4 regions of the Paenibacillus sp. FSL H3-0310 genome follow, and region 2 is predicted to be linked to each of the others. Evidence: riboswitches for the same ligand, from Rfam matches in the RefSeq annotation. Region 2 holds a riboswitch; each other region holds the start of a gene.

Region 1 (7,872 bases), on a different contig from region 2:
TTTCCCTAAGTACGTTATCAATGCTCCGCTTGCTATGCTCTATGCCAGAAGCCTCTGTCGTTCTGCCCGTAATATAAACGAATGCACCTTTCCTTGCCAGCTCCAATGCAATTCCTCTACCAGCACCTCTGCTGCCTCCGGTGACCAATGCTACTTTTCCTTTTAAAGTCATGTTCTCAATCCTTTCTACACTTGTTTTTCTCTAAATGTTCTGTATTTAATCCTTACCTTATATAAGTATAATTCTTTAATATGACATCAACTGACATATATAATATAATAATTAATTAAGAACTAACTAACATTTATTAGGAGGAGGAATGTTCCCTTAATGAGAGCCGATCGTTTGTTATCCATCTTACTTTTGCTGCAAAATCGTGGAAAGATGACGTCCCGTGAGCTAGCCCAGACCTTAGAAGTGTCTGAACGAACTGTGTTTAGAGATATGGAAGCCTTATGTACAGCGGGAATACCGATTCTTGCCGAACGGGGACGCGAAGGGGGTTGGATGCTCACAGAAGGATACCGGACCTCCTTAACGGGTATGAAGCCCTCAGAAATTGCTACTCTGCTGCTGTCCGCAGACTCCTCAATCTTAAAAGATCTGGGTATACAAAACGACTTCTCTTCTGCCGTGCTTAAGCTGGAGGCTGCTTCCCCATCCAGGCCGAATAATCCAGCCAGTTACCTGAGCCAGCGCATTCATATAGATGGTGCCAGCTGGCACCCTTCCGACGAGACATATCCGTTCCTATCTGTCCTGCAGGAAGCTGTTTGGGAAGACCGTAAAGTAAAGATCACTTACCCACGGAATGACGAGATGAAGGAGCGTTTCATTGAACCTCTCGGGTTAGTCGCAAAACGTGGAGTTTGGTATGTAGTGGCACGAACCGAGGGTGAAATGCGGACTTTTCGCGTGTCGAGATTAATACAAGCTGACGCAACTTATGAATCATTTGTCAGACCTGAGGCTTTTGATTTAAAAAGCTACTGGGAACAATCGACTTTAGCTTTTAAAGCAGCACTGCCAAAATATGTAGTGAACTTAAAGGTGAATGAGTCTATTCTTAAAGAATTACAACGTGAAAGATATGTAACTATAACTTTAGTAGAACCCTCTGCTAATACTGGGTGGATGAACGTGGAGGCCGAGTTTAATGCTATAGAATCTGCCTGTCGTATCGTACTCTCTTTCTCTCCTTCAGTTATTGTTTTAGCTCCTATCGAACTAGTAAGGATGGTAAAGTCTGCTATTAAAACAATTTCCACAATATATGAGGAATTTTGACATGAATTCTAAATATCTACTACTTAAAGAAGATTTATGACACTTCTCTATAGACCAATGACCTATAAATCCCCTATAATAACACCATTACATAAAATTTAATAAGGGGGACATTTTACCAATGAGCTGGATGCACAAACTTCCGTTAAAACAAAGAATTGTTGCCGGATGTTACCTCGTTGCCGCACTGTTTGCTATTCCTGTCTTAGTTACGTTAATGATTCTAGGTCAATTTCTCGTAGGAATTATACTAGTAGTTGTTCTTGCAGGTCTGACTTTACCTGTTGCTCGCTTCGTGGAGAGAACGCTTACATCATCTTTTGATGATATTGCTAATGTATCTCACAGTATTTCGAAGGGTGATTTCACTAGCAGAGCGGACGAAAATGGTTCAATGGGTGACGTAAGCCGCTCCTTTAACACAATGATTGATAAGCTCAAGAAGATTTTGACCGATGCATCGCAGATCACCCGTCAAGTTATGGATGCAAGCCGCGGAATCGAAGATAAGAACCAGAACCTGAAAATTGTCATGGCACAAGTAGCCTCTTCTTCTACTGAGCTCGCTCTTGGTGCAAATGAAATATCTACGGATATCGCTGATATGACAGAATCCATTAAAGACATTGAAACTAAAGTATCCAATTATACGAACTCCACCAAAGAAATGAACAGACGTTCAATACATACCTTAGAACTTGTCGAGCAAGGGCGCCAATCCGTAGATACACAGGCTGAAGGCATGCGTAAAAACATAGAGGCTACACAAAAAGTGGCTGATACTATTGAAGCTCTCTCACAAAATGCCCGCGGGATTACGATGATCACCAAGACCATCACAGAGATCGCTGAGCAGACCAACCTGCTGTCACTGAATGCCTCCATCGAAGCTGCTCGTGCCGGAGAGCATGGTCGGGGTTTTGCCGTTGTAGCTCAAGAGGTTCGCAAGCTTGCTGAAGAATCTACGGCATCCACAAAAGAAGTATTCGGCTTGGTCCGCAGCATTGAGTCAGATATTAAACAAGCCATCGATAATATTGCCATCAATGAAGAGGTTGTGCAGGTTCAGAATGAAATGATCACTCAATCTGCCCATATTTTCGCACAAATTGTACAAAGCGTGCAGTACATTACCGAGCAAATCTCTTCATTCTCTGCGGAGAGTGATCTTATGCTAGAAAGTGCCTTGAAAATTTCCAGTGCAATTGAGAATATCTCAGCAATCACCGAAGAAACTGCTGCTGGCACGGAAGAGGTATCGGCGGCTATGAATGAACAGATTAATGCCCTGCAGTCTGTTGCAGAAGAAACGGAAAAAATGACCCAGGCCGTATTTAATCTGCAAAAAACCATTCATATCTTTAAATTCTAGTTCAAAACTATCAACTGCCACCTAAGCTGAGTCTTAGGTGGCAGTTTTTTTCGCGAGGCAAAACTTCATCTCTTGGACAAGACTTTCGTCAAATTTCGAGTTTTTTTAGCGGATTATGTTGACAAAAATTAATGAGGAATATATTGTAAAGGAAAATTATTCTTATCAACTATAAATTAATATTGGCAAAATCCTCGAAAGAGGATGACGCAAAACCATGGATCTACAGCCTCATTTTTTCGTTTGAGGCCATGATTGCCAGGTTGCAGAGGAACCAGGACGGCTGAACTATTGTTCAGTCTTAGCGGTGCCTTATGCCACCAACCTGTGCTTACTATAGAGCACAGGTTTTTACTTTTTGAGTATATTGATCTATCGTATCTATTCGGTAGATTAATAACTAATATATATCAAAAAACTTGTGAGGTGTTTCTTTTGAAGACAGTCGCAGATTACATGGCGGAAGCACTACGTAACCTTGGAGTCACCCATTCTTTTGGGATCATTGGCAAATCCATTTGTCCAATAGTTCTAAAGATGGTGGATTACGGTATTGAATTTATTCCCGGCAGACATGAAGCAAGCTCCGGATTCGAAGCAGCAGGGTATGCGCTGAAAACGGGTAACCTAGGCGTAGCATTTGGTACTTCGGGTCCTGGGGGAACTAACCTGCTTACAGCAGCAGCACATGCGAAAGCTAACAACCTACCTGTCCTATTTATTACCGGCCACCAATCCATTACAGAGCTTGGAATTCCTCAATGTCAGGACTCCACCTCTTTTCTGGCTGATTTAGCTGATATGTTCAAACCTGCCACCTTGTTCAGTAAATTGGTTGAACGTGGGGATCACTTTGGTACTATTTTTAATCATGCGATTTCTGTGGCCCTGACCAAACGGGGTCCTGTTCATCTTTGTATTCCTTTTGATGTACAAACTGAAGTATTGGAAGAATGCAATATAGTAATCCCAGAAAGAGAATCTCTAATTAGTCAAGCTAATATCGATAGAGTCATCGATGCTATTCAAGCTGCTAAGAATCCTTTGATTATTGCGGGTAAAGGAATTAACCGCTCCGGAGCACATAAAGAGCTTGTTCAACTCGCAGAAACTTTTAATATTCCTGTAGTAACATCTCCAGGTGGAAAAGGGGCTATAGTCTGGGATCACCCACTCTATCATGGTCCTATTGGCGTTGGCGGTTCGACCCACGGGGACGATTTATTGAATAAAAGCGATTTATTTATAGTGCTTGGATCACGTTTAAGTGATATGACCATCTGTAATCTTAAACGGGAGAATCATCCAGCAACTTTAATTCAATTTGATATTGATCCAACCTTTGTCGGAAAAATACTATTGTCCAAAACGATACCGGTCACTGGGGACCTGCGCGATAATTTGGTGCACTGCCTAAATCATATTGACCCAAACACAATCACCAAACGTGAGGCTTTGGCCGATGCGGATTATTCAGAAGAGCTTCCAACCCTCAAGAATCTTTCCCTTGCTTCGGTAATGAGCACTTTAAGTGATTTGATCCCTTATAATAATTCAATTTTCGTTGATGATGGAAGTCATGGATTCCACGCTGCAAAATGGTACAAGGTTAAGAAACCGGGCAGCTTTGTTTTTGATGCGTATTTTGCTTGCATGGGTAATTCGATCGGCATGGCTATTGGTGCAAAAGTTGCTGCTCCTGAAGAAACTATCCTCTGCATTACAGGTGATGGTTGTTTCATGATGCTCGGCGCTGAGATTAACACCGCTGTCTGCAAAGATATCCCTGTCATCTTTATCGTGGTCAATAATAAGCAACTAGATATGGCTCTTAAGGGTATGGAGAAAACCACAGGTCGTATCGATGGAACTCTATATGAAGTACCAATGGACGCCGTAAAATTCGCTGAATCTCTAGGTGCTAAAGGCTACAAATGTGAGAATGCGGATGAATTCACAGCTGCAATTAAAGATGCGGTAGCTCTAAACCATGTTGCCGTTATTGAACTACTAACAGACCGTGATGAAGTCCCTCCGACTGCACACCGTACTTTGAACCTAAACTAGGAGGCTAACCATGAAGGAAAATATCAACAGTGGTCTCAACCACTTCACGAATCTATCAGGAGACTATGGCGCAAAAGCACTAGCTCCAATTAAAGACCACTTCCCTGACTTGGCTGAATTTATTATGGGGAATGCCTATGGCGATATTTTTCAACGTAATACTATAGCCCCTGACTGGAAGGAAATCGCAGTCATTTCATCTTTAATTTCAATGGGTCAATTCGAACAGTTGGGCGTTCATTATGTCATGGCCCTTCGTGTTGGAGTTACCGTAGAACAGCTTAAAGGTATTCTATTACACTTAGTACCCGTTATAGGGGCACCTAGAATCATTACAGCTTTTAATATCCTGCTTGCAACCATAGAAGAAATCCAATAACCCAACAGTTCGACAACAATATACAAAATTCGACTTTATTATTGCATACACTTGAAAAATATGCCTATAATAGAGTCGGAATATCCCATTACTTGCTGTATAGTGTCGAATTTTGACTTTTATAAAACAGCTAAATGGATATACATGGCTGGATATTGCAGTCGAACTGTTTTGGACAAATTCAATCTATGGGAGAGATTTAGGCATGGGAAGTTTCGTTTTGAAGACAGACACTACAAACAAGGTTATTAACATTGAGTTAGATGGAACATTTTCTGAAGAAGATGGTCTAAAATCTATTCAAGCTTATCAACAAACTATCAATCCAATTACTCCAGCTGACTATGAACTAAAAATCGACTGCAGAAAGCTAAATGTAACTGCACCAGATGTTGTACCTCTTTTAGAAAGCTGCTTTGTAATGTTTAAGAATGATGGATTTGTAAAAGTAAATCTAACGCTTGAAAATAACCCGATCCTCAAAATGCAGCTTTCCCGTCTTGGCCGTAAAGCTGGACTCGATAACATCGAGATCATTTCTGCGGTTACAGTCTAGATCTTTTAATCTTAATATGTAGGCCACATTTTACTGCTTTCCTGGAGGCGTATTATGACCGGAATTCGTATTAAAGGCATTGATATCTATCATCCCAGCAATATAGTTGGTAACGACTTTTTCATTAAGCATTTTGACGAAAAAGGCATTGATATTCGAGGTCTATTATCCGCATTAGGTCGTATTACACGGTATAGTATTAAGGATGCGGATGAGAATTCCCTTACGATGGCTTTTGAGGCTGCCAGGAATGTTCTGGAGAAAAGTGGTCTCACAGGTGCCGATATCGACCTTATTGCCTATGCAAGTCAAACTCCTGAGTATATCTTTCCTACCAACTCATTAATGATTCACCGTTTGATCAAAGGCGCATCCCATACGATCTGCATTGACAGTAATGCTAATTGTGCGGGTATGACGGCTTCTGTGGAACAGGTTAGCCGTCAGATGCAAGCGAATCCTAGGATTAAACGAGCGTTGGTCATCGGCTCCGATTATGTAACCCCTCATGCCGATAAGAATGATCCAGTCTATTACGCTAACTTCGGTGATGCAGCGGCGGCAGTCATTCTTGAACAAGCTGAGGATGTGGTCGGTTTCATTGACTCTATCTACCAAACGGATCCTTGTGTTTGCGATAATTCCAAGTTCCCGTGCGCAGGCCTGGCTAAACTGGGTAAACAAGGTGTAGCGGCTGGAGAGTTTAATGTGAAGTTTATTCCTTTTGATAATTCCATTTGCATAGATGCTGCTTCTGAGTCTATTCGTACTCTACTGTCTAACAACAATATCGCGCCTGAAGCCATTAAAGCAGCCTGCTTCTCACAGTTTTCATTGCCTAATATCTTAGAGATGTGTGAGAAAGTCGGCATTGATCGCAATGTAGCGGTATACATAGGGGATGAATTCGGATATACCTCTACCAGCAGCCCATTTATTGCTCTACATAAAGCTGTAACTACTGGAAAGATCGAACGTGGTGATAAAGTCCTGTTCTGGACAGTGGGTGCCGGTTGGCAAAATGTAGCATTTGTTATTGAATATTAGGAGCTGTATAACAAAAAGCGGCAAGCTAGGGATTCACCTAAGCTTGCTGCTTTTTAATATAAATATGAACGCAACATCAGGACTTACTCGCAAAGGTGAGCCCCTTTTCCGCGAGAGCACTCCGTAATAGGACGATCGCCTTTGGCCCCAATCCATGTAGCTGCAGAAGCTCTGCTTCAGTAAGCTTGCTGAATTGTTGAAGCTGAACATATCCAGCCCCATGCAGGGCTCGAAGCGCCGGCTTAGATAGTCCGCCCGGCAGATCAGATTCGGTTCCGTTGACCATAGATATATACAGCTCCTTTATCACTGATATCCTTCATGCTTCTCCCAACCCATGGTACGCGCTACAGCGTCCTTCCAGGCGTTGTAACGACCTTCCCGCTCAGTTATACCCATCTCAGGCGAGAAGACCCTCTCAGCCTTGTTGAAGCTCTCTAGCTGGGCACGTGTCCAGACTCCGGACGTTAACCCGGCCAGAAGCGCCGCACCCAAAGCTGTTGTCTCCGCATAGGTTGTTCTAGTAACCTCACTGCCCAGGATATCAGACTGGAATTGCATCAGCAAATCGTTACGCACAGCTCCGCCATCCACACGAAGGCCGGTCAATGGCATGCCTGCGTCTTTTTCCATAGCTCCTATTACATCTCTAGATTGAAAGGCTAAGGACTCCAATGTAGCTCGTACCAGATGTCCTGAGGTAGTGCCTCTAGTAAGGCCAAATATGGCTCCACGGGCATACATATCCCAATAGGGTGCCCCCAGTCCGGTAAACGCAGGCACAACGATAACCCCTTCACTGTCCTCTACTTCCCGTGCTTTATCTTCTGAGCCTGCTGGCTCCTCTATAAGACCAAGACCCTCCTGCAGCCACTGAACAGCCGCTCCGGCCACGAACACACTGCCCTCTAGGGCATAATAGAGTTCATCTCCCATACCCCAAGCTACAGTGGTCAACAAGCCATGACTGGAGGCTACAGCTTCTGTGCCTGTGTTCATTAGAATAAAACAGCCTGTACCATAGGTGTTTTTGGCACTGCCGGGTTCTAGACAAGTATGTCCAAACAATGCGGCCTGTTGATCTCCAAGTACAGAGCGAATTGGAATGTCCGCCCCGAACCACTGTTTGTCTGCTACTCCAAATTCGCCGCCAGACATTCTTA
Region 2 (7,872 bases):
ATGGTTTACGCTATTGTGATACCGTCCTCTTAAGAGGACGGTACAGCCGCTTGTACGTTCGAATTTGATTTTAGGGCTTCTGTTACAATTCTACGTTGTTCGAAGCTATGCACATCTGCATAACCACTGGCCGGGCTGGAACGTTCCGGACGGCCGATATATCTTACGCCGGCATTTTTCGGTGCGATGGCGCGTAACCGAGGCTCACTATAGCTCCAGCCGCCCATATTTTTCGGCTCTTCTTGCACCCAGACAATTTCCTGAAGGGAGCTGAAGGAGTTTAAATGTTCGCTTAGCTCCTGTTCCGGGAACGGATAAAGCTGCTCTAGGCGAAGAACATGCAGCCATGACCAATCCTTATCCGGTGCTGCTTCCAGTTCTGTTTGGATGTCGATAGCGACTTTACCGCTGCAGACTACGAGCCGTTTAACTTCACTTGGTTTCTGGCCAAGCAAAGATTCAGCTAATACAGGCTTGAATTGTCCTGAAGCCAGCTCGGTTCCGGCAGAAGTGCTGCGCGTATTCCGAATGAGACTTTTCGGCGTCATAATGACTAGCGGTCTAGCATCTTCCTGCCCGCATAACGCTGCTTGGCGCCGCAGCAGATGGAAATATTGCGAAGCGGTAGTCAGGTTAGCGACCGTCCAGTTCTCCTCAGCGGATAGCTGCAAGAACCGTTCCAGCCTACCGCTGGAGTGCTCAGGTCCCTGTCCTTCGTAGCCATGCGGCAGCATGATGACGAGATTGCTGCGCTGTGTCCATTTGGCGCGTCCAGCGGCAATGAACTGGTCAAAAATAACCTGACCCGCATTGGCGAAATCACCATACTGTGCTTCCCAGATTACGAAGGTTTCCGGTGCAAACACATTATAACCATATTCAAAGCCTAATACTGATGCCTCTGACAATGGACTGTTGTATACGCCAAAGGAGGCACGGGAATCGCTTAGCTGATGTAGCGGAGAGAATAAATCTCCTGTTTTACTGTCGTGCAGCACCAGATGGCGATGTGCGAAGGTTCCGCGCTGGGCATCTTGACCGCTCAGTCGGATGGGCGTTCCATTTTTCAGAATGGTAGCGAAGGCTAATGTTTCAGCCAGTGCCCAGTCGACCTTTTCACCCTCATTCAGTGCATCTTTACGACGTTGTAAAATGCGCTCCAGCTTCGGGTAAACCTGGAATCCAGCAGGAACCGTCAACAGTTCACGATTGATCTCCTGCAGGCTGGAGATGGATACCGCTGTAGTGTTTGCCGCTGCGCGGTCCGTTTGTAGAGGAATGAAGGCTTTGGGTTCTTTTTTCTTATGATTGCCTTCCTTCATAGTATCGTACGCACGCTGCAATACGCTTTCTGCTTCAGCATTCATCTTTTGTACGTCTTCGGCGGTAAGAACCTTTTCGTTTTTCAGTCTCTCTGCATAAACCTTGTAGACGGTTGGATGATTGCGAACCTTGCCGTAGACAATAGGTTGTGTGGTTTCAGGATCATCCATTTCGTTGTGACCATGACGGCGGTAGCCGATGAGATCAATTACGAAATCTTTTTTGAATTGATGGCGGTATGCGCTAGCTAAACGTACAGCTGCTACGCAGGCCTCTGGGTCATCAGCGTTGACATGGACTATTGGGATTTCATACCCTTTGGCGATGTCACTCGCATAATGCGTAGAACGGGAATCTTCACTTTCAGTCGTAAAACCAATTCGGTTATTAACAATGATATGGATCGTCCCACCATTTTGATAACCTTGAAGTTTGCCGATATTAAGCGTTTCTGCAACAATTCCTTCACCTGGAAAAGCAGCATCGCCATGCATCAGCACCGCCATAGCTTTACTGGTATCAATCTTCGGCAGTCCTGCAGTGCTCCGATCTTCTTGTGCGGCACGAGTGAAACCTTCCACGACAGGATTGACGAATTCCAAGTGACTTGGGTTATTCGCTAGTGTTATTCTTGTGCGTACGGTTTCTCCTTCACGGACAGCACGGTCTGCACCGAGATGGTATTTCACATCACCTGTCCAACCATAGTTAATGCCTGTGGAGCCTTCGGAAGGGAAAAGCTCCTTGTTCGGAGAATGATGAAACTCTGAAAATATGATATCATAAGGTTTGCCCAAAATATGTGCAAGAACGTTGAGGCGGCCGCGATGCGCCATGCCCATCAAAATATGCTCCGCACCGTCATGTGCAGCAGCACGTACGATTTCATCTAACATCGGCACAAGAGCATCATTGCCTTCAAGACTGAAACGCTTCTGACCTACAAAAGTCTTGTGGAGGAAGGTTTCAAATTGCTCTACCTGAATCAGGCGGTTCAGGAGCTCTTTGCGTTCTGTATTATTTAGGGGTGCTGGTGAGCTGGTGGATTCTGCCTGTCTATTTAGCCATTGCAGTTCTTTTTCTTCATGCACATGCCCGAATTCATAGGCGATAGTCTTGGTGTATGCCTGACGCATACGTTGCACGGCATCCCATCCGGTATGCACATCATTCGGCGCATTTTCCCATATAAGCGTGGCAGGCAGTGCGATCAGGTCTTCGCGGGTCAGCCCATAGGTTTCAAGCTCAAGATATTTTGCCATGGGATTCTGATCGCGTACCAGCGGATCAATTTCAGCGGCCATATGGCCATATATACGAATATTGGCGATTAGCTTGGAAGCTCTTACTGCTTTTCTAAGCCATTCGGTGTCTCCCGAGATGCGCGGCTGAGGAGCCGGTTCGCTATCCGGAGTTAGGGGAGGAGGTCCCGAATTTGTAAAAAGCTCGCGATAATTATTTTCTACGGTGGAGGGATCTTTCACAAACTGTTCATATCTTTCTTGAATGTAGCCTAAATTGGGTCCGTAATACTTACTCCAAATGGATTCGTTATAGGGCTCTTTGGCTGCCATGAATACATCCTCCTTAACGGATGAACTCCATACGTGACATTTTGTGTCAACGCTTACTGGAGCTGTGATGATTGCGGTTTCATTTCTCATCTTATTGTGCTACTTTCGGCCACTGTAATCAATTCATTCTTTCGTCCAATACGTTCGCAAAATGGTATGGGTTAGCTTGTTCTAATGAAAAGAAGGGTGTTTCTTCTCATTACCCATTCTAAAGGCCTATTAAAATGATTCTATTATCCTTATTTTTAACTATTAGGTCAGTAAATATTTATTTTGCTAGTACAATTTATTTTATGTAACGGACGAGTATCGTGATAATCGGACAAGATCTTTGAAAAAAAATCTTTTATTTTTCGTTTTTAAAATAGAAAGTAACCAGGAATCGACACACTTTTCCGCTTTCTTTTTGTATAATGTTATTGCAGATAGTAATTTTATAGTTTTTTAAGTAGATCCTTTCGTGAAAAGGGTCCAGTAAAAGGTAAACTTGCCGAAAGGCAGGGGCACAAAGTCGCGGGTCTAAGGTAGAGATACTATGACAGCCGGATTGCCTGGGGACGTAAAATCTTAGGGGGAGATTTTTTGGAAAAGTCCAACCAGGGTAGCAACAGAGAACAGCAGTTTATTGATCTGGATCAAGAGTGGGTACATTTATTATTAGCAGCTAAGAAGGCTGGCATTAAGGCAGATGAAATCCGCCAGTTCTTTCATGAGAAAACTGTGCAGATCGTGCAGTAATACATTAGAGGGGTTACATATCGAAAAAGGGCACAGCGGTTCTTCGCTGTGTCCTTTTTCGATATGATTTAGTAGAAGAGAGGATCGTACCAGATTAGTAGGAAGTATTAATCCTTTTGATCGAGCTTCCATTTCTGATAGTCCAGAAATTCTTTGAATTCGCGTTTGCTAATGCCTGAGTCCATAGCTTCCTGCACCAATCGGAACCATTCCGAATCTAAATGTGATTCCTCTGCATCATTGGGTTCTCCATAGAGTAGGGCATGAATGGATACCTGAAGCGCGTCAGCGATTTTTTCGATAAACTGGATGGATGGATTGGATTGGATGTTTCTCTCCACGTTGCTAAGATACGACTTAGCCACATCTGCTCTGTCCGCAAGCTCAGATAGGGAGAAACCCTTGTCTAGGCGGAGCTGCTGGATACGTTGGCCCATATTCTGTGGCACTATGCTGACGCCCCTCCGTAATTTTTGTTATTAGTATAGCAAATATCAATAAATCGGACAAAGTTTATTGTAAAGAGAAGAGCAGCAATCTGCTTATCCGTGGCCGGATTCAGGATCTGCTGCTCTTCGAGTATTTTATTAAATTACTTTATTGATCTTAGTAGTCTTTTTTCGCACCTTGTTTAGCTACGAAATCCCAAGTCAGTGTTAAGCTATCGCCTTGGAAAATATTTTGATCTTGGTTATTTTCCACAAATTCGAATTGGACGGAGAAGCTGTCGTTGGTACCGGCTTTAATACCGGATGCTTCGGTAAAGAGTTGATCCCAACCTGTATTTTTTACGAGATCCGGATGCTGACTTTTTAAAGCAGCAAGTGTAGTCTCATAAACTACATTTTCAGGAGAGACGATAGGTACTCCTTTATCATTATTTCTAAGGAATTTAACTTTAATGAACTCGGCTAAATCCAGGTAGTTATCTCCTTTAGCATCCGTGATTTGAGTCGATGTATTCAGAATAATAGATCCGATATCGAGCGAACCATCGTTTTTCAATTTGAAGGATTTAGTTACCGTATCACCTGGTTTCAGGTTAGGAATATTAACGATGACAGAAGGGTCGGAGTTCAGATCGAGCGTGCCCGCTGCGAATGTAGCTGTGCTTTGCGCAGTGTCGCTAAAGTATGCGAAGGTTCCTCCGCCGATTAATGATAAACCCAGTGCTGCAGATGCTACGCCAAGACCCAATGTTTTCTTGATACCCATAATAAAATTCCTCCTCAAATTTGTGTTTGAATTTTTTATAAAATTTATATATTGTATCTTCCGGTTCGTAAGCGGAAGTGGACAATCAACTTAGGGCTGTGTTTCTGTTGGGGGCGGTGAGGCTGGCAGTAGGGCAGCATTTTTCTTTTCTAATGCAGCTACAGCCTTCCAAGAGGTATACAGAGCATAGAGCAGAAGCATCAAGCCAGGCACGATCATGAGGACTACACTTCCAGCTTTGGAAACCGCGAAATTCATAGCGTAACCGACATAGGGTACAGTGACCCCGGTATACTGAGCTACAACATTCACAGAACTGGTAGGGTTCATGTCGGGCGCGTCGTTGTTATCGCCTTTAGTGCGATAAACAGCTTCACCAGTAGCGTTATTGACGGTCGCTTCTACAATCCGGTGAGTAATGAGCAGATTATCTTCATTCCTAAAGGTGATGACATCGCCTGGTTTGAAACGATTCATATCCCCTCCGGGTTTTAATGCGACAATTGAGCCTGTCTGAATTCCTGGTTCCATCGATCCTGAGAGTACGGTTTTGATCTCATATCCGAAGAAAGCAGGTTCACCGCCGGAGGCCTTGGATAACACTACGGCTGCCACCAGCAGAATAAAGATCACAAGCATTAAGCTCGATAGGGTATTATTGATAATTTTTTTAATTCGCATCTTATTCTCCACCTTTCTCAGGTTGAGGGTCCGAAGGAGCTTGGGTTGCTACCGGCGGGGTAGTCGTACTGTCTTCCGCCTTTGGCGTCTCTTGTGGAGCCTCTTGCTGAGGGACATCTTTTGGAATTGTGAGCTCTTCGTCAATTTCCGGCTTAACCGGGTCAGTGGCTGGGGCTTCAGGTTGTTCTTTATTTGGGGCTTCCAGAGCAGTTTCGCCTGATGTTGGAGGGGTTGCCTCAGCTTTCGCTTTATCCTCGGCTTCTTGTTGCCTTTTCTCCTCAGCCAAACGTTCTTCTTCTTTTTTCGCTTCTTCTTCTTTCTTTGCTTGCTCTTCTTCTAGCCGAGCTTTTTCAAGCTCTTCTAGTTTTTGCTCGCGAGTCTGACTGATCAATTGGAGTTTATCTTGAAGGGTAGTGATACCTGAGGTTGCCGATTCTTTATGGTTAGTCAATTCGGTATTTAGAGCTTCATAAGATGAGGTGAGGTCGCTAGAGATCACGCCGTCTGGTTGAGTGAAGGTAATCAGGAATGGCAGTGGCTGTGGGAACTCTCCTTCGCGTAATTCAAGTTGTCCATAAACATCACTGGTAACTACCGAAGCGAATGGAAGACCAACATCGTGTATGGAGGTTAGGTAACTAATAACTCCATTTAAGGAAGCATTCAAGGATTCTGAGATCACACCGCTTTGATTCAGGCTGCTTTGTAAATCTCTGAAAAATTGCTCGTCCTTGATTTCTAGACAGTTGGAATCTAGAGAAGTCATATATCCTCCTATCTGGAAGAGTAAGGCTGCTGCTGCACTTAGCTCATTGTGGATTTGATTCCAAATTTGGCTGTTAGCCGCCAGTTGCTCGTTAACGCTATCTATTTGGGATTGAAGCGCCGCTATTTGCGAAGAAATCTCTTCTGCAGCGACATCAAGCTCTTCCAGCGACATCCCTTCTATTCCCGAAACGTCCGAGTAGTTAGCTGATGAGGAAAAGGGCTGTAGTGATTCTTTTAAAGTGAGCGCTCGATTAACATGCTCTTTGAACTCTGTAAGCAGTGCCTTGATCGAATTCGGAAATACTTCGCAAAAGCTAATCGTGCTAGTGGTTTGCGTAGCGGCTCCAAAGCCTCCATAGGTACCACCAACTTGCTGCGAGGTATATAGAAATAAGACGGAGACAGCCATTCCTGATTGCAGTATACGTAATCCGATTTTCCTGTTTCTTCTAGGTCTTCTCCTTGCTGATCTGGGTCTCAGAGGAATACCTCCCCTCAATGTCTGTTTCTTTGGTTCGTTATTATCGTTCTTTATTAAGAACAACTTCTGTAATGAATCATACATGGAATAAATCAAAAAGAAAACTGCCAATAACGCGCATTTGTACTCTATAAAGAACGAAAATGATAATTTATCTCTAAATAACTCCATATATCGCTCGATTACTAAATATATTCTCAATAAAGAACGATAAGTTAGAGTGATTCGCAAAAAAATACCCGGCTCGCAGTAGTAACGCGAGCCGGGCATAAGCGGAGTAATGAAGTTGAGAATATAAATGTATATGTTACGGAAGTTTTGAACCGCGTGAACTAACATACAGGTCATACCATTCTTTACGGCTAAGCTCCAGCTTGTCCGCATCGGCACAGGCAGTAATACGCTTCGGATTCACAGTTCCAATAACAGGCTGAATGGCAGCTGGATGTGTCATTAGCCAAGCCAGTACAATGGCTTCGGGTGTTGTTCCTTTTTCATCTGCAAGCTGTTGGACCATAGCTGCTGTTTGGACGATATTCTCCGGTTGATCCTCTAATGAACGCCCGCTAAATAGACCTTGGGCGAGTGGCCCCCAGGCTTGAAGCTGAATGTTCTCCATTCGACAATGTTCAAGGGTTCCCTCAGGAAAGATAATATCCTTCCAGGGTTCACGATTTACACTGATTCCAGCATCCACCCAGCTGATCTTAGCCAAGCTCATATGCAGCTGGTTTACGATAAAAGGTTCATCGCAATAAGTCTGCAGCAGCTTGATCTGAGCGGCGCTCATATTGGAAACCCCGAAATGACGAACCTTACCAGCGGCCTTCAGTTGATGTAATGCGGAGGCTACTTCCTCGGGATCCATTAAGGGATCAGGTCTATGCAGTAGAAGAATATCAATGTATTCGGTCCCAAGTCGTGACAATATTCCATCTACACTGTTCAGAATATGTTGGCCAGAGAAATCAAACGTATTAGTGCTGTCTCCAGGCTCCATTAGCTTAATTCCACATTTAGATTGAATTATGATTTCTTCACGTAGTCTTGGACGATCCTTAAAAATCTGACCGAATACCTTCTCCGCCTTCC
Region 3 (7,872 bases), 120 kb from region 2:
GAATTTTTACCAGTATCATCTACTGGACATCTTATTCTAGCAGGCGATTTGCTTAGCTTTGAGGGAGATGCTGCAATAACTTTTAAAATTGTTATTCAGTTGGGTGCAGTGATGGCAGTTTTAATTCTTTATTGGAAAAGGTATTTGAAGATTGGGGTTAATATGATTAGAATGGATTTTTCCAAAAGCAAAGGATTAAATGTCATTCATATGATTTTGGCTATGTTACCAGCATTAATCCTATATCTTCTCTTCAAGGACACAATAAAAAGCCAATTATTTGGCCCAACCCCTGTTTTGATCGGTCTAGTTGTTGGTGGCGTGTTGATGATCATTGCAGCGCGGAATAGGCGGACTGAAACCGCTGGTACTATCGATGGGATTAATTATAAACAGGCTTTCGGAATTGGTCTGTTCCAATGCTTGGCGTTATGGCCGGGATTTTCGAGATCAGGTTCGACGATTTCAGGTGGCCTGTTGCTTGGCACTAGCCAAAAAGCCGCTGCAGATTTTACATTCCTTATTTCTGTGCCTGTTATGTTTGGTGCAAGCTTGTTGGATTTGTACGATAGTCGTGATTTGCTGAGTTCTGACGATTTGCTTCTAATGTTAATTGGCTTTGCGACATCCTTTCTTGTGGCAATGATTGCAGTAGTGACGTTCATCAAACTGATTAAGAGACTTCGATTGGAGTGGTTTGCTCTATACCGGTTTGTTTTAGCAGCTCTCTTCTATTTAATTGTCATACAGTAATTGGGCAAATGTAAAGAAAATTGTAGCCTTAATGGATTACGGGGGAAACCCTATCGAAACCGTTATTCAAAATAGCGGAATGGAATGGACAATCTTAAGGCCGTCAGAATTTATGAAGAATGCATTATATTTTTGGGCAGAATCCATTCAAAAAGAAGGAATTGTAAGAACGGGATTCCCTGATGCTTTGGGCGTTAGAATTCACGAGGCAGATATTGCCGCTGTTGCAGTCAAAGTGCTCACTGAAGAAGGCCACCATGGGAAAATATACGCTTTAACTGGTCCGCAATCGTTATCTAACGGTATGTATTGTAAAATTACGAACTTCGCAACTTGCTAGCTTGCTAGCTTGCTAAATTATTCCTAAGGATAATTTGCTAATCAACTGCTTAAAGTTTATATACAAAATAGTCCAGACGAACCATACTTAACTTATTGATTCGAAAGTGCCGAAACCCTGCCAGATGGCGGGGTATTTCGTTATCAGGAGGTTATGAGATGTGAAGCAATGTATGATTACAAAAAAATGTATAAATTTTATATTGGAAAAACGATCTAAAGGTAAGAGACCAGTCTAAAGATTCGTTATATTACATAGGAATGATCATGTTGAGTAATGTATACAAAGTCCTTAAGACAGACTCTGAATTTTTAACGGCTGCTCTGTCACAGTCTCATATACTACGGGTCCATCAAAATTGCTGGAGCCCGGTTCGTTCGGGACCGATTTGAACTCAGAGCATACATAAAATAACCCCCCCAGTGAGTTTGCACTAGGAGTTCCAGTGAAGGAAACAAGGTTAGAGTTTCCTTATCAATATATGCACTATAAAGGTTGTAATCGGATATATTTTACTACCCAAAGCGGAAATGAAATAATACCATTACCTGTGTTTAAATGGACGAATTGGTCACTAAAATTTTCTTCGCAAATGCCTTCAAAGGTTTCGCCACTGATTAAGTATAGGCGCACTGGTGAATGTTCTTTTATTGACTCTTCGACTCTTTTGTTGATCAAAACAAGCCACCTCTTTTTTTAAGTGATTACATTATCACTAATGCTATACCTATAAACACATTTATCCCAACTCAACAATAAGTGTGAATTTATATGTGAAAAATAATACATATATTTATGTTTCAAAAGAGTATATACTGGATTCACTATCAAGTTGTGATTACCAACTAGAATTTTTTTGGTGAGTTTAGATCACATCTTCTTATCATTTGGGGAGGTGTCTTATTTGGAAAAAACCCTTAATTATGTACAAGATTTTAAATTGCTTGAAGAACGAATTAATGCATTTATAAATTATGATTCATGCATTGAATACGTAGAAGGATCTGAAGAAGTTGTAGCTGGCGGGGCCTTTGCCTGGACCAAGTTAAAATCGGCGGAGAGCTATAAACAAGAGCACATTGATGCTGACTACGTAGAATTAGCAGAAAGGGTACGTACAGTACTGGAAAACGAACATAGTCCTAACATTGAAAAGTTTGAGCGTAGTTATGAGCTAGTAATGAATTATATCCGACAAGATACTTTTCTCTGGGTACCTGGTTTGAAAAGTGTTATTGAGAGTATAAAATCTGAATTGGATTTGCAACAATTTTTTCTTAATCAATATAAATAGTAAATTTAATGCGTCAATCATAAGTGGTGACTAGCTATTTCATAGGTGTCTTATAAAAAGCTTAATTATATAAATTGAGAATGATACTTTTAATTCAATTAATTCTACATACAGTTTTCTTCCTTTGAATTTGGGAACAATACTAAAGCCTCCATTTATAACTTCATAAAAAAGCCCGTCAATTTTAAATGGTTGGCGGGCTTTTTTTGTTTATTAAATTGTATACTCACTGACTTCAAAGGTTAGTATTTTATCGTAAATGACATAATCTTTTCTACTGGTAAAAGGCCCCTTATTATTATCGTGCTTATTAATGGCATAAGATGCAGTTCCTGCACCAGTTTGTTTATTCTCATACCAATTTATAAAGGCATTAACCTCATCCATACTTAAATCAAATTCTTTTTCAAGTCCTGTATTCATTGTTATGACAAGTATAGCGCGATCACCAGTAGGTTGCTCCGGACCCGGTGTTGGTTCAGGGGTTGGTGTTGGTGTAGGAGTAACTTCAGGTATAGGTATAGTGATTGCTTCTACTGTTGATATAGCGGCAGTTTGATTCGAACCTCCGATGATAAAAATAGTGTTGTTAATTACCGCGGCTGAATTTTGAAATCTCCATGAAGTTAAGTTGGTAAAAACACTCCATGTATCAGTTTGAGGACTGTACTTCTCAACAGAAAGACCATAACCTAAATAATAGATCTCTCCATTTATTACAACTGCGGCACCACCGGATCTTTGAGTGGGCATACTCTTTTTTTCAGTATATGTGTCTAACACAGGATCATATTCATAAAGATTTTTGAAGAATATTGAAGCACCTGCTGCAACATTGGTCCCGCCAGTAATGTAAATTTTATCATTAACAGTAGCGATAAAAGGGCCATTCGGGTTAATAGGCATATTATTTTTAAAAGTCCATTGATTAGTTGATGGATCGTATTCCTCGACGGTAAATAATGAAAGTCCGCTGCTATCTTTTGATCCACCAAAAACGTATATTTTCCCATTGACTACCGCTGAACTTGACCATGATCTAGGAGTTTGTAATGGTGATTTTGTTTCCCAACTGTCTGCTATAGGGTCGTACATTTCAACAACGTTGGTTCTACCCCCGCTATAGTAACCTCCAATAACATATATCTTATCGTCTATAACTGCAGCAGTTGTTGCGGCTCTAGCAGTGGGCATACTTTTTCTTTCAGACCACTTGTTAGTTTCTGGAGTGTACATGTAAGTTTTATTTGTTCTTGTTCCTGTAGCTGCCTCTCCTGATCCATTTGCTCCCCCGAAAATATATATCTTTCCATTCAACTCTGCTGATGCTGATCCCATCAAGTTTATGGGCAAACTAGCTTTTGTTTCCCATTTTACAGTTTCTTCAGCGGATACAGAAAAGGCTGAGAACAGACTTAAGATAAGAATTATAGAACTAAGTAGTAATGTTGTTTTTTTTAACAAAAGAATACAACTCCTTATGTATATTAATAACTATACAAATTTATCTAACTCATCAAAGATTGTCCAAACATAAATTCCTATTTATGAAATATAGTGATAGATAATCAATATATTCTTTTATATTCCATAATAATAATAATTTGTTATTGTATAAAGAATGTATGTAAAACAAAGGGGATAAATATCATGCGGTGTATAACAATACGGCAGCCTTGGGCGACCTTAATTGCTCTTGGTGAAAAAGAGTTTGAAACTCGTTCATGGAGAACAGCCTACCGCGGCGAGTTAGGCATCCATGCCGGAGTGAGGATTGACAAAAAGATTTGTGAACAGGAACCGTACAAATCAGTATTGGCGAAACATGGCTATACAGCGAATAATTTGCCGACAGGAGCTATTATTGCTACAGGTCAGCTCGCGGGATGTTATGTGGTTACTCCAGAGGTGGATTTAAGGGAATGGATCAATGGGAACGAATATGATTTTGGCGACTATAGTGAAGGACGGTTTGCCTGGAAGCTTGAAGGGGTTCATCCATTAAGCCATCCAATTCCAGCTAAAGGTCGGCTAAGCTTGTGGGAGCACTCTACTCACTTCTGAACGGCGAACAATATTTTTAATGTAATTTTTATGTGCCTATCAGCTTTTTTTCAGGTTCGAGGTATATATTAGAGACACCAAACACCCCCCAGTGTTTTGTGGTATATCTCTCTCAGGTCTTGCCAACTCCCATGGTAAGGCCTATTTTTTTGTTCACTAATTGATTGGGGGGAGAGAGCGCAGCGGCTTCTATACAGCTTTACTTAATCTGGTACTGTTCTTCGTAACTCTTAAAAGATGAAATATCCAGCCCTAGATATCTGCGCATATGGATGGCAGCCTGAGCCGCAACAATGTCATTCAACAGCAGCATTCGTTCATGATAGCCACGACATATATACTTGGCTTCAATTCCCGTATTAAGTCTGTTTTGCTCATACACCTTGATTCCCCGTCTTCTCATTTCTGCACGAACATCCCTTAGATCTGTTGTAGCTACTGCAGCAGCTGTTCCAAGCACCTCCAGATAAGGGGCGGGTGTTCGTAAGTGTGTAGATAAAATGGCGGAGTCCCGTTCGAAAGCTGATAAAATCATCGGAAGCAATAAATAAGATTTCACCAGCATGTTGTCCCTGCTTTCTGCTCTATGCATGAATCTCATCACCTCTAATAGGAACGTATATTCGTATTCTACCCCGATATTCCAAAAATAATCAATGGTATTTCTAAACAGCTTATCCAATGTGATAAAATTCACAACTAAATAACGAAGAATAAATTATATTAAAAATTGTAATAATAAAAATTAATGTATCGAACGCAAATAAAGGAGAATTATGATGGAAAAAGAGGGCAGCCTCCAGCGTGGATTGTTTTTTGGTTTAATTCTGAGTGTTCCCTTATGGATATCCATATTGGGCTATATACAGTTACTTTAAAATTTAATGAAAAACCTTATGCGAAGCGCCTTTAGGCGCTTTTTTTGTGTGGTACTAATGCGGGGAATTATCGAAAGGAATTGATTGACAATTGTGGGTGTCGGGAGCTAAACTGTTATTAATTCAAAAGTATTAAAAGTCATAGACTGTTATTGGATAGAATGCTTCAGCTACCAGTTCTGGACTTGCAGTGTAATACATATATATAGTCATGATAATAGCAAACCGTCTGAAAGGGCGGGACGCAAAGTCCAGGAGTCTAAAGTGTCTTAAAGGCACAATGACCGTCCGACTGCCATGAGAAGGGAATTTCACTTCTTTTTGGCGGTCTTTTTTGTTGTTAGGTCCTTTAGAGTTTCTGGTAATTATTCTGATTAATATAAATCATAGTTTTAGGAGGTGTGCCATTTGAAAAGAAGAATAAAACCGTTACTCTCGCTTGTATTAGCTGGGATTTTGACGGTAGGTAGTGGGCTTTCCTCATTGGGAGCTGGAGTTGCTGGAGCTAGCAGTTCTTCTACATTGGGAATTGCAGCGGTCTACAACGTGTTTATTCTAGGGGATATAACGACAGTTTCGGATACGGAAGGAAGGTTTGCTGCTGGAGGTAACGTTAACTTAACCAACTATAGTGTTGGAGATAGGTTGACCGCTGCAGAGGTTTCCCTGACTGACACACTTGTTGTTGGAGGGAATCTTACTTTCAACGGAGGTACTGTTTATGGGAATATCGTGCACGGGGGAGATTTTTCAGGGAATGTAACGCTCCTCAAGGGTGGTACAAAAAGACAGGGGAGTACGATTGACTTTTCAGCAGTAGGTCAGTCTTTGAAGGACAAATCAGCAGAACTTGCAGCATTGCCGGCGAATGGAACAACAGTGTACCAATATGGCAGCCTTACCCTGACAGGTACAGATCCTGCGGTCAATGTTTTTAATGTTTCAGGAGATAACGTCTCTAATACCTACGGAATTACAATAAATGTTCCTTCAGGATCTACTGCAATTATTAATATTGATGGTTCTAACGTAAAAATGAAAAACTTCGGATTTCTACCTAATAACGTGTTGAACAGCAAGAAAATTTTGCTTAACTTTAGCCAAGCTGCGTATCTTGATATGGCAGGCATAGGTGTAATGGGAAGCATACTTGCCCCCTATGCTCATGTTGATTTTATTAATGGTCAGATTAACGGTACTTTAGTGGCGGCTTCACTCAAAGGTACTGGTGGTGGTGAATTTCACCACTATCCATACGATGGTGATGAACCCGGACCAACGCCGACACCAACGCCGACACCAACACCAACAGTGACGCCGACACCAACAGTGACGCCGACACCAACACCAACAGTGACACCAACGCCGACAGTGACACCGACACCAACACCAACGCCAACGCCAACGCCAACGCCGATAGTGACACCGACACCAACACCAACGCCAACGCCGACACCGACGCCGACGCCAACGCCTACAGTGACACCAACGCCGACGCCGACAGTGACACCAACGCCGACACCGACGCCAACACCATGTCCGACGCCGACAGTGACACCAACGCCGACGCCGACACCAACGCCGACAGTGACGCCAACGCCGACAGTGACGCCGACACCAACAGTGACACCAACACCAACGCCGACAGTGACACCGACGCCAACGCCGACGCCAACGCCAACAGTGACACCAACGCCGACAGTGACGCCAACACCGACGCCAACGCCGACGCCAACGCCTACAGTGACACCAACGCCGACAGTGACGCCAACACCGACACCAACGCCGACAGTGACACCAACACCGACACCAACACCGACACCAACACCGACACCAACGCCGACAGTGACACCAACACCAACGCCGACAGTGACACCAACGCCGACGCCGACAGTGACACCAACGCCGACGCCGACAGTGACACCAACGCCGACGCCGACAGTGACACCAACGCCGACGCCAACAGTGACACCAACGCCGACGCCAACAGTGACACCAACGCCGACGCCGACAGTGACACCAACGCCGACGCCGACAGTGACACCAACGCCAACGCCGACAGTGACGCCAACACCGACGCCGACACCAACGCCGACACCAACGCCGACGCCGACAGTGACACCAACGCCGACGCCGACAGTGACACCAACGCCAACGCCGACAGTGACACCGACGCCGACACCAACGCCGACGCCGACAGTGACACCAACGCCGACGCCGACAGTGACACCAACGCCAACGCCGACAGTGACACCGACGCCAACGCCGACGCCAACGCCGACAGTGACACCGACGCCAACGCCAACAGTGACACCAACGCCGACAGTGATGCCAACACCGACACCGACACCAACGCCGACAGTGACGCCGACGCCGACGCCGACGCCGACACCGACACCAACGCCGACAGTGACACCAACACCGACACCAACGCCGACACCAACGCCAACGCCGACACCAGCGCCAACGCCGACAGTGACGCCGACACCAACGCCGACGCCTGAAGCAACACCAACACCGACGGTAACGCCAGAGGTAACACC
Region 4 (7,872 bases), 590 kb from region 2:
CTTACATCCTTAACAGGTATCCGCGCAAGCTTGGCTTCTGTACCAAATTTCATCAGTCCGCTGTTATAAACCTCTGCCCCGTCGGCAAAAATTTTGAAAATTACACTGGAGTTGCTTTGCTCAGGGATATTTCTATCAACCCCTACATACGTTTCAAAATATTCATAGTTTGCACCTGCCAGATTATACACGATTTCAGAGCTGGCATGGGTTCCTAAGCCCTTAGCGAACTCTTTGACCTCGCCATTTACCAGCAGCTTAATCGGATTGTTAGAGCTAGCCTTATCTTTTCGAACCACATTATAATCCGTTTTTGCCGATTGCCAATCTATATCACTCAGGTATTTACTAGCGCTGTATACAACAATCTTTCTGGCCTGCACAGCGGAGTTCCCATCTGAGTCTGTAACTGAAAACTCGACGTTGTAAGTCCCTGTTTTGCTTGATGTGAATCCATTTGAATGCACTTCAACGGCTCCAATTAAGTTACCATCTTCCGTATCAAAAGCTGTTACATCGCTCAACACATCAAATTCGCTGTTCAGCTTAACGAAGGTTGTCTCTTCCGGTACTGTAATGGTAGGTTTGCTTGAATTATTCGAGAACTTCGCATCCGCCCATACCGTATGGTCTGAAGCATTGCCATCCTTAGCATCTGTTGTAACCAGCTTCACCTCTCTTGCGCCAGTCACAGGGATTTTCACAAATTGATGTTCTGTTCCTGCCCGGAAAACATCACTCTCAAATTTCTGTTCTCCATCCACATACACTGCAAAAGTAGCCGAGGAAGGTTTCCCTTTCATGGCTTGATCAATCCCAATGTAGCTTTCAAAGAAGTCGTAACCCTTACCTTCAATATCGTAAACTACCTCAGAGTTGGCATGAACACCAATCCCTTTCGCGTACGTCGCAGCCAACCCTTGGCGAACAAGGGTTATGATTCCCCCGGAAACGGCTTTATCTTTCTTTAATTCACCCCAGCCTACAACGACTGACTTGGCATTGAGATCGGAAATATAGGCGTAGTCGCTCGTTACCGTAACCTGTGTGGTTTTCGTTTCCGTAACCCCTTCGCTTTTCACTTCATATACAATTTCGTAGTTGCCTTTTTGCGTTACATCAACGTTATTGGCTTTCAGAGAGACATCTGCAGTAATATCGTTTCCTAGATAGTTAGCCGCTTTTACATAGCTCATCGGATCAAAGGTTTGATTAAGCTTTAAAGTGAGCTGATCTTCAACAGACAAGGCTGGCTTAAAGGCTTTAACCTGTACGGGCTTCAGTGGGTTCAGCTTTTTATCATAACCGACGATCTTGTACGTATAGTTGATACTCGCATCTACATTCTGATCCACAAATTGCTCAGTTCCTGTAAAACCAACTAACACATCATTTCTATACACTTCATATCCTAAAAAGTCTTGCTTAAGCTCTTTATCTATACTGAAACTTAACGTGTTCGTTCTAGCCGTGGTGTTAGGTGTGATATTAACCTTAATGGCCAGATTTTTATCCGCTATTCCAGTTCCCTCATAATTAATCACCGAGTTATTTAAATACCATAACTTTTGCGGTGCCGGATACTTGGCTACTTTCGCTTTTGTCTCAGGATTCACAGTGAAGCCATGTCTGGCAAAATAGCTGCTTAAATCTAATCCCAGTACTTCGGAGGAGAACTCCACCAAATACTGCTGCTTGGAATTGTCACCGTTGGTAAGGATGACCTTCCGCTCCCGATATAGCTTGGTCAGCTCTGTCCAGTATCCCGGATGTGCCAGCTCCAGCTGCCAATAGGCTCCGAGTTGTGCAAATAAGCCCTGCTGATTCATAACCACTTTGTTTTCTTCGAGGACATATTTATAGATATCTGATTCATACGGTATACGATTATCTATCGAATTCGCCGCGACAGACATAAACATAGACACCATATTATTAGTTACTTCGCCATATTCCCGTTCACCCATAGCCAAGCGATGCCCGATTTCGTGATTCAGTCCCCAGCCCGGATAAGCTTTGTTAAAATCACCTAACATGGTTCCTACTGTTCCAAGTTGGATCCCTGTATGATCTCCCGCTGCATACATCGCACCATAAGGCTGCATCAAGCGAATATTCTCACGAATTAGCTTGGCATCATGAATCTCGCTACTGCCATCCAGGCCATAGAAGGCAAAAATACTCTTCATCCAGGTGTCATACCCAGTTACGGTGTCCAGCGGGTTATTTCCTTGCGTAATATATTTGTTGTACGCCTCCGTCGCCGTTCCTGTGAAAATAACATGATCGCTGGCCAGTTCTACCACATCTATGAGTTTACGATCTTGAACATTTGGATGAGCCGCTTTATCTTCGTCTAGTCTTTGTTTGTATGTGATTAAGAAGGTTTTGAATTGTTCTGGATCCGTGGTCTTGGTCATAAAAGGAATCTTTTCTAAACCTTCGAAGCGGATCAATGGCGCTTTCCCTTGTTCCTCTGCTGTATAGGGATTTACGATATAAACGGTGCCGCCCTTAGTCACTTCATGTGCATAATAACTATTCATAGCAAATTCAGGAACGGTTATAATGTTCTTACCTGGACGCAATTGCACACCTCTAGCCCAAACATTCCAAGCGGCCTCTTGTTGAGAAAAGACTAAAGAAGGTAGCTTATCGTTAGAAGCTGCATCCACATAAACGTTGATCGTATCTCCAGGCATTGCAACGAGACCTGTAGGCTGGTTGTTCGTACCAAAACCAATTCTCAGGTTTTCCTGCGCATGCTTTTTCATATCTCCACGTTGTTCCGCCTCAATGATGGTGCCTTCGGTTTGAACTTCACCATTCACTAGCCTCTTAGCTAAATCCAAAGAATCTTTCAGGATTGGATAGAGCGGATGTACTTTTGCCGCTTCTTCTAATTCGTTGATTGCTTCGACGCTATTATAAGCAGGCACAACCGCACTCATCGTTCCATCTGTGAAAATACCATTTACAGCTTCGCTTACTTTATCTTCTGTATAAAATCTAAATTCAGCCGCAAAAGGTCTGTTGATATTAGCTTTTGTGAACTTAAATTTTAATCTTTTAAACTTCGTCGGTTCGAATTTAAATTCCAGAAAGTCATTGGTACTAATCGCGGTTCCGCTAGATACAAGTTGGAAGGTCTCTCCTTTACTCGTCTCTGATGCATAGATTTCAAAAGCCTCTGGGAATCCTTTGCGGTTATCTCTAGCCAAAAAAGCCACTCTGTCCAGCACTTCCGCTTGCGCTAGTTCAAACACGACTTCATTCGTGAAGCTTGCATCATTGTTTTTGTTCGTTTCCCAATGCGTAGTGGGCTGGTCATCCAGCATATATTCAGGCTTCGTACCTGGGTAGCTTCCACCGTTCACCGTTACTTTTGATACGTTTGCATTCGGCATTCTATAAGCTTGGCTATAGGCATTTTCATAGGCTGTTCCATACCCTTTTAGCTTCGAAACCTTGGCTGCCGTTGCCTCTACCTGATGGTTCTTCAAAAGGATCTTTGCATTCTCTATCTCTTCTTTAAACTGCGCATACAGTGGATGTGCCTGCACTTCATTCTCTAAAGCTGTTAATTTCTCTGTCGTATTAAAGGCAGCACTAACTTGGCTCAAGGTATCATCTGTAAATAATTTTTTCATTTTAGCAGAGACACTATCCTCTTTATAAAAAGAAAACTCAGCCGCACTCGCCCAATCTTGGTTCGCTTTTTTGAAGACAAATTTAAGTCTCTTAAAAGCCGTAGGTGCGAACTGAATCTCCACTACATCACCGGTTGAGCCTGTATATTCTCCAGAAGACACGAGCGTAAAATCACCCGCATCGGTAGTGGAGCCGTAGATATCAAATTCTTGAGCAAAACCTTTACCTTTCGCACCGGATTGCCTAGCCGCGTATACCATTCTATTTAATTCAGTGGACTCATTGAAAACAAACACAACCTCATTCGTAAACGTTGAACTATTCGGTTTGCCAGTCTCCCAATGCGTGCTCATATCCCCATCCATAGCCTTAGCTATAGGCGAGCCTGAGTAGTTGCCACCGTTATTTGTGATGGATTTAATATTTGCTGGATTCATTCTAAAAACCTCATTATAGGCATTTAGAGCATCCTTGCCGTACAGCTCAAACGGAATAACCGAGGCGTTGCTTAATAAGTTAACCTTACTTTGCGCCACTGTTTTTGTTACATTTACCTTGCTTGCCTCACTTGCTAAAGCATAACCTGCCTCACTCGAAAAACTGGCCAACATGGCCGCCGATGTAGCGATCGCAATCATTTTCTTCATCTCTTCTTACCCCCAGATGTCATATGAATCTCTCCAGTGCCCAAAAATGGGCACAAAAAAAACTACCCCAAAAGAGTAGCTTGATTGCGTATAAAGTCGCCTAAAAATTAAGACTTAATTTTTATTAAACCTTAACAAGCATAAACGCCTTCGGCGTCCTTATAAGGACGGTAAGCGTTTAAGCGAGAAATATAAGATATTAAGTATAGTTTTATAACTTATACTTTCTTATATTTTAACAAAAAGCGTTACGCACTCTTTGGCAGCTGGCTGACAATAGTTATGATAACCTTAGTCCCTATAGCTTTGCGTCCCTACATTTCCATAGGTTTGCCTATGAAGTTTCGAATACATTCAAAGAGTAACATAAGCCTAGATCTGATCGCATGATTAATTGGTATGAAATGAGTATAGGTAATTGCAATTAGTTTTTCTTATGTGATAGATATTATTTATCGACTATCCCGGAAGAGAAGGACATCCTTTAGGACTGTAGGTCTACTTAACTCTCCGATCCAAACAAACCCCGGAACCAATTCCACACATCGCCCGTGACGGGAATTAATCCGAAACCATGTTCGCCAACTGCGATTACACCATATGCCCATTGTCCGATAGCTATGGCACCCCCAGCGATCCTGCCTATCGCTATCGCACCAAACGCCGTATCCCCTATGGCGATGGCCCCCAACGCTTTTTCCGCGATTGCGATCGCTCCTACAGCCACGCCTGCAATCGCAATCGCTCCCACTGCGAAGCCAAGCCAGCTAAGTGCTATTGCTCCGATCGCTAACCACATTCCCAGTGATATTGCTCCTAAGGATAATACGCCCACGCTTATCGCACCTATGGAAATCAAGCCAACAGCTACATCTCCAATAGCGATTAATCCAACGGCTGTCTTCACACGGGGTTTACCTCCACGGCCATACGCTTGACCTGAGTATCGCCCTAGATTACTGCGAATACTGATGACCGGAAATGAGGGAGAAGGCCATTGATAATCAATCTCTCGTCCATCAAAGCCCCTAGAATCCGCCCAGCGCGTTACAAATTGATGCCATTTCATATTTATCCCGTCCCCCTTTTCAAATTACCTAAATTATACAACCCCGGGGGTTGGCTGTACTCAGACTCTGACCTGAAATTCATCTCATCCTCTGGACGGATATATACTCATTAGGATTACTGTTTGGGAATAGGATCAGGCTTTCCAAATAAATAGCCCTGAAACAACTGATAACCACTCTGCTTAAGCCATTCAAAGTCCTCTCTAAACTCCACACCTTCTGCTAAAGGAACGGATTGGATTTCTAAAGCTTTTTCTAAAAATTGCTTTGCTATTTTCTGTTTGTTCAGATCGCTGGACACACCCTGAACATATTTCATATCCAGCTTCATGTAATGGGGTTTAAGCTCCAATAACATCTCGATCGTGCTGAAGCCCTCACCAACATCATCTAAAGCGTATTCAAATCCCCGATCCTTGTAATATGTCAAAATAGCTTTCAAATGAGCGAGATCATCCACTTTCTCCGTCTCAACAACTTCAAAGACAAAAAGAGAAGGATCGACGCCTAATTGATTGGCCAGTTCAACGGTTGATCTTAAGCAGAACTCTGGAGCGTAGATCGACGTTGGGATAAAATTAATAAACGTTTTTTTATTTAAGGGTGCAGCATATTTTACAGCCGTCATTCTACATAACCGGTCTAAAGCATATAAACGCCCACGATTCCGTGCCGCCGCAAAAATCTCATTAGGATAGATAAGAGATCCGTCTTCTTTTTTAAATCTGGATAGGAGCTCGTATGCAAAAATCTCTTCCCTTACGTTCACAATCGGTTGGAAGTAGCAAGTAACAAGACCCTTAGTGATAACCTCATCAATCCACTCCATATCAAGTACAGTGGGTAATTCGGATAGAGGTCTCCATGTTTGGTCATCTATACGGAATTCAACCTGCTCCGACTCCATATGGTCATTACAGAAATCCAGAAAATCCCGCACCCCAGCCTCCTTAATTGTAATCACATTTTCTTCCACCTTATGTATCGTATTACTTCTACTCAAGTGATGAATAACCTCAGGTAAAACCCTAAGATTAAGCTCACCATGAGCCTTGATTTGAAAATTCAGCTCTCTTACTACACAATGATTACAAGCCACATTCATAACCCCTTTAATAATCGATTCTCTGAAAAAGATCCCGGAACGGCTCTTCTCAATCGAAATCCGTATACTCCAGTAAATACGCCGGGTCTAACACGGTGATCTGCTGATGTTGAATCTCAATAATCTTTTGTTCTTGCAGATCTTTAAGCACAAGGGTAGCCGTCTCCCTTAACGTTCCGATCATATCACGCGCTCTCGCATCATGAAATTTCATTTCATATAATAACCGATTCGATAAAAATAAACGCTCCATTTGCAGCAGCATCAATTGATCCTTAATCAACGGGTAATCGGCAACCATCTGCTTAAAAGGCTCATGTTTAATCTCAAATAATACAGTATCATTCATAGCCACCGCAGACAGCACTCTTATATTGGAGGGATGGATCACTTCCAGATCGCCATAATCCCCGAATAGATAATGTAGGTATGATCCACATTCCATAGTTTTGTATGCCAACATACTGATAATAAATCATCATCCTGTTATATTCTATCGTAACGTTGTCACATAGGCTTGATGCCAATACGAATTACAAAGGAGATCCATTCATGAAATTCCGAATTCCCTTTTACAGCTTGAACGATTAGAGAAACTGGATCTCAGATGGAATCACAGCTTGAAGGGAACAGACATTTTAGAGCAATTAGAGCAAAGAGGATGTATCGTTTATAAATAACAAAAAAAGCCTCCAATTAAAGAAGCTTTTCACTCAAATCCATAATATGCGTAACGCGATTTCTCCCCTGTTCTTTAGAAACGTAAAGCGCTTGATCAGCTTTTTCCAGAAGAGTGATGTCTGTATCGGTTGCTTCAAAGGTAGCTATGCCAATGCTTACCGTAATGCTGCCAATCTCCCAAGTGGAGCTGGCTATGAATTGTCGTAGACTCTCAGCTATAGCCGTGGCATCCGATGAATCTGTATTAGGCAGCAGAAGGATAAACTCCTCACCACCATACCTAGCTGCGATATCTTCTTTACGAGATTGGGACTTCAGGATACTCGCCAATTTCTCCAGGACATAATCACCCATCTGATGACCGTAGGTGTCATTCACATTTTTAAAGTGATCAATATCTAGAATACATAACGAAAAAGGCGCCTGATCACGGTGATACGCTGCAATCTGTTCTTCCAGCTTTTCTTGCAGGAACCTTCTATTCTTTAATCCAGTAAGCTTGTCTGTAGTAGATAGCTCTACTAAAACGGCATTCATCTCCAGTAATTCAGCTTGCTTTTGCTCGATTTCCAGGTGGATTTGTTTGAGCTTTGCCAGCGCCTGATCTTTTTCCCAATATGCCTCTTCTATTTGCTTCTTCGCAGATCGTAACTCTAGCTCATAATCAATACGTTTGCCCATCTGTACGAGAATACAATCAATGACCTCTACACCTTCA

The links. Region 2 has a riboswitch for cyclic di-GMP ahead of MHH63_RS22265 (anti-repressor SinI family protein). Riboswitches for the same ligand answer to the same signal wherever they lie in the genome.
Region 1: it holds a riboswitch for cyclic di-GMP, as region 2 does, so the genes downstream of both, MHH63_RS06790 (thiamine pyrophosphate-binding protein) here and MHH63_RS22265 (anti-repressor SinI family protein) in region 2, are expected to answer to the same signal.
Region 3: it holds a riboswitch for cyclic di-GMP, as region 2 does, so the genes downstream of both, MHH63_RS21720 (choice-of-anchor A family protein) here and MHH63_RS22265 (anti-repressor SinI family protein) in region 2, are expected to answer to the same signal.
Region 4: it holds a riboswitch for cyclic di-GMP, as region 2 does, so the genes downstream of both, MHH63_RS24905 (NPCBM/NEW2 domain-containing protein) here and MHH63_RS22265 (anti-repressor SinI family protein) in region 2, are expected to answer to the same signal.

The regions. Positions count from the first base shown of each region.
Region 1 covers NZ_JBBODC010000001.1:1,521,196-1,529,067, reverse strand. Annotated here, with positions in the region: gene MHH63_RS06805 (SDR family NAD(P)-dependent oxidoreductase) at 1-172, opposite strand, end outside; gene MHH63_RS06800 (helix-turn-helix transcriptional regulator) at 332-1,288, shown strand; gene MHH63_RS06795 (methyl-accepting chemotaxis protein) at 1,410-2,660, shown strand; cyclic di-GMP riboswitch class I at 2,835-2,931, shown strand; gene MHH63_RS06790 (thiamine pyrophosphate-binding protein) at 3,087-4,727, shown strand; gene MHH63_RS06785 (carboxymuconolactone decarboxylase family protein) at 4,738-5,106, shown strand; gene MHH63_RS06780 (hypothetical protein) at 5,219-5,662, shown strand; gene MHH63_RS06775 (ketoacyl-ACP synthase III) at 5,717-6,709, shown strand; gene MHH63_RS06770 (DNA-binding protein) at 6,786-6,995, opposite strand; gene glpK (glycerol kinase GlpK) at 7,016-7,872, opposite strand, start outside.
Region 2 covers NZ_JBBODC010000002.1:629,443-637,314, reverse strand. Annotated here, with positions in the region: gene MHH63_RS22270 (2-oxoglutarate dehydrogenase E1 component) at 30-2,897, opposite strand; cyclic di-GMP riboswitch class I at 3,368-3,452, shown strand; gene MHH63_RS22265 (anti-repressor SinI family protein) at 3,480-3,635, shown strand; gene MHH63_RS22260 (helix-turn-helix domain-containing protein) at 3,743-4,072, opposite strand; gene MHH63_RS22255 (TasA family protein) at 4,242-4,850, opposite strand; gene sipW (signal peptidase I SipW) at 4,941-5,531, opposite strand; gene MHH63_RS22245 (hypothetical protein) at 5,533-6,708, opposite strand; gene MHH63_RS22240 (aldo/keto reductase) at 7,088-7,872, opposite strand, start outside.
Region 3 covers NZ_JBBODC010000002.1:511,208-519,079, reverse strand. Annotated here, with positions in the region: gene MHH63_RS21755 (undecaprenyl-diphosphate phosphatase) at 1-753, shown strand, start outside; gene MHH63_RS21750 (SDR family oxidoreductase) at 833-1,093, shown strand; gene MHH63_RS21745 (hypothetical protein) at 1,580-1,771, opposite strand; gene MHH63_RS21740 (hypothetical protein) at 1,998-2,387, shown strand; gene MHH63_RS21735 (Kelch repeat-containing protein) at 2,601-3,851, opposite strand; gene MHH63_RS21730 (ASCH domain-containing protein) at 4,038-4,451, shown strand; gene MHH63_RS21725 (hypothetical protein) at 4,651-5,043, opposite strand; cyclic di-GMP riboswitch class I at 5,539-5,629, shown strand; gene MHH63_RS21720 (choice-of-anchor A family protein) at 5,738-7,872, shown strand, end outside.
Region 4 covers NZ_JBBODC010000002.1:1,219,528-1,227,399, reverse strand. Annotated here, with positions in the region: gene MHH63_RS24905 (NPCBM/NEW2 domain-containing protein) at 1-4,298, opposite strand, end outside; cyclic di-GMP riboswitch class I at 4,557-4,643, opposite strand; gene MHH63_RS24900 (hypothetical protein) at 4,801-5,367, opposite strand; gene MHH63_RS24895 (EAL domain-containing protein) at 5,484-6,332, opposite strand; gene MHH63_RS24890 (Crp/Fnr family transcriptional regulator) at 6,523-6,918, opposite strand; gene MHH63_RS24885 (sensor domain-containing diguanylate cyclase) at 7,170-7,872, opposite strand, start outside.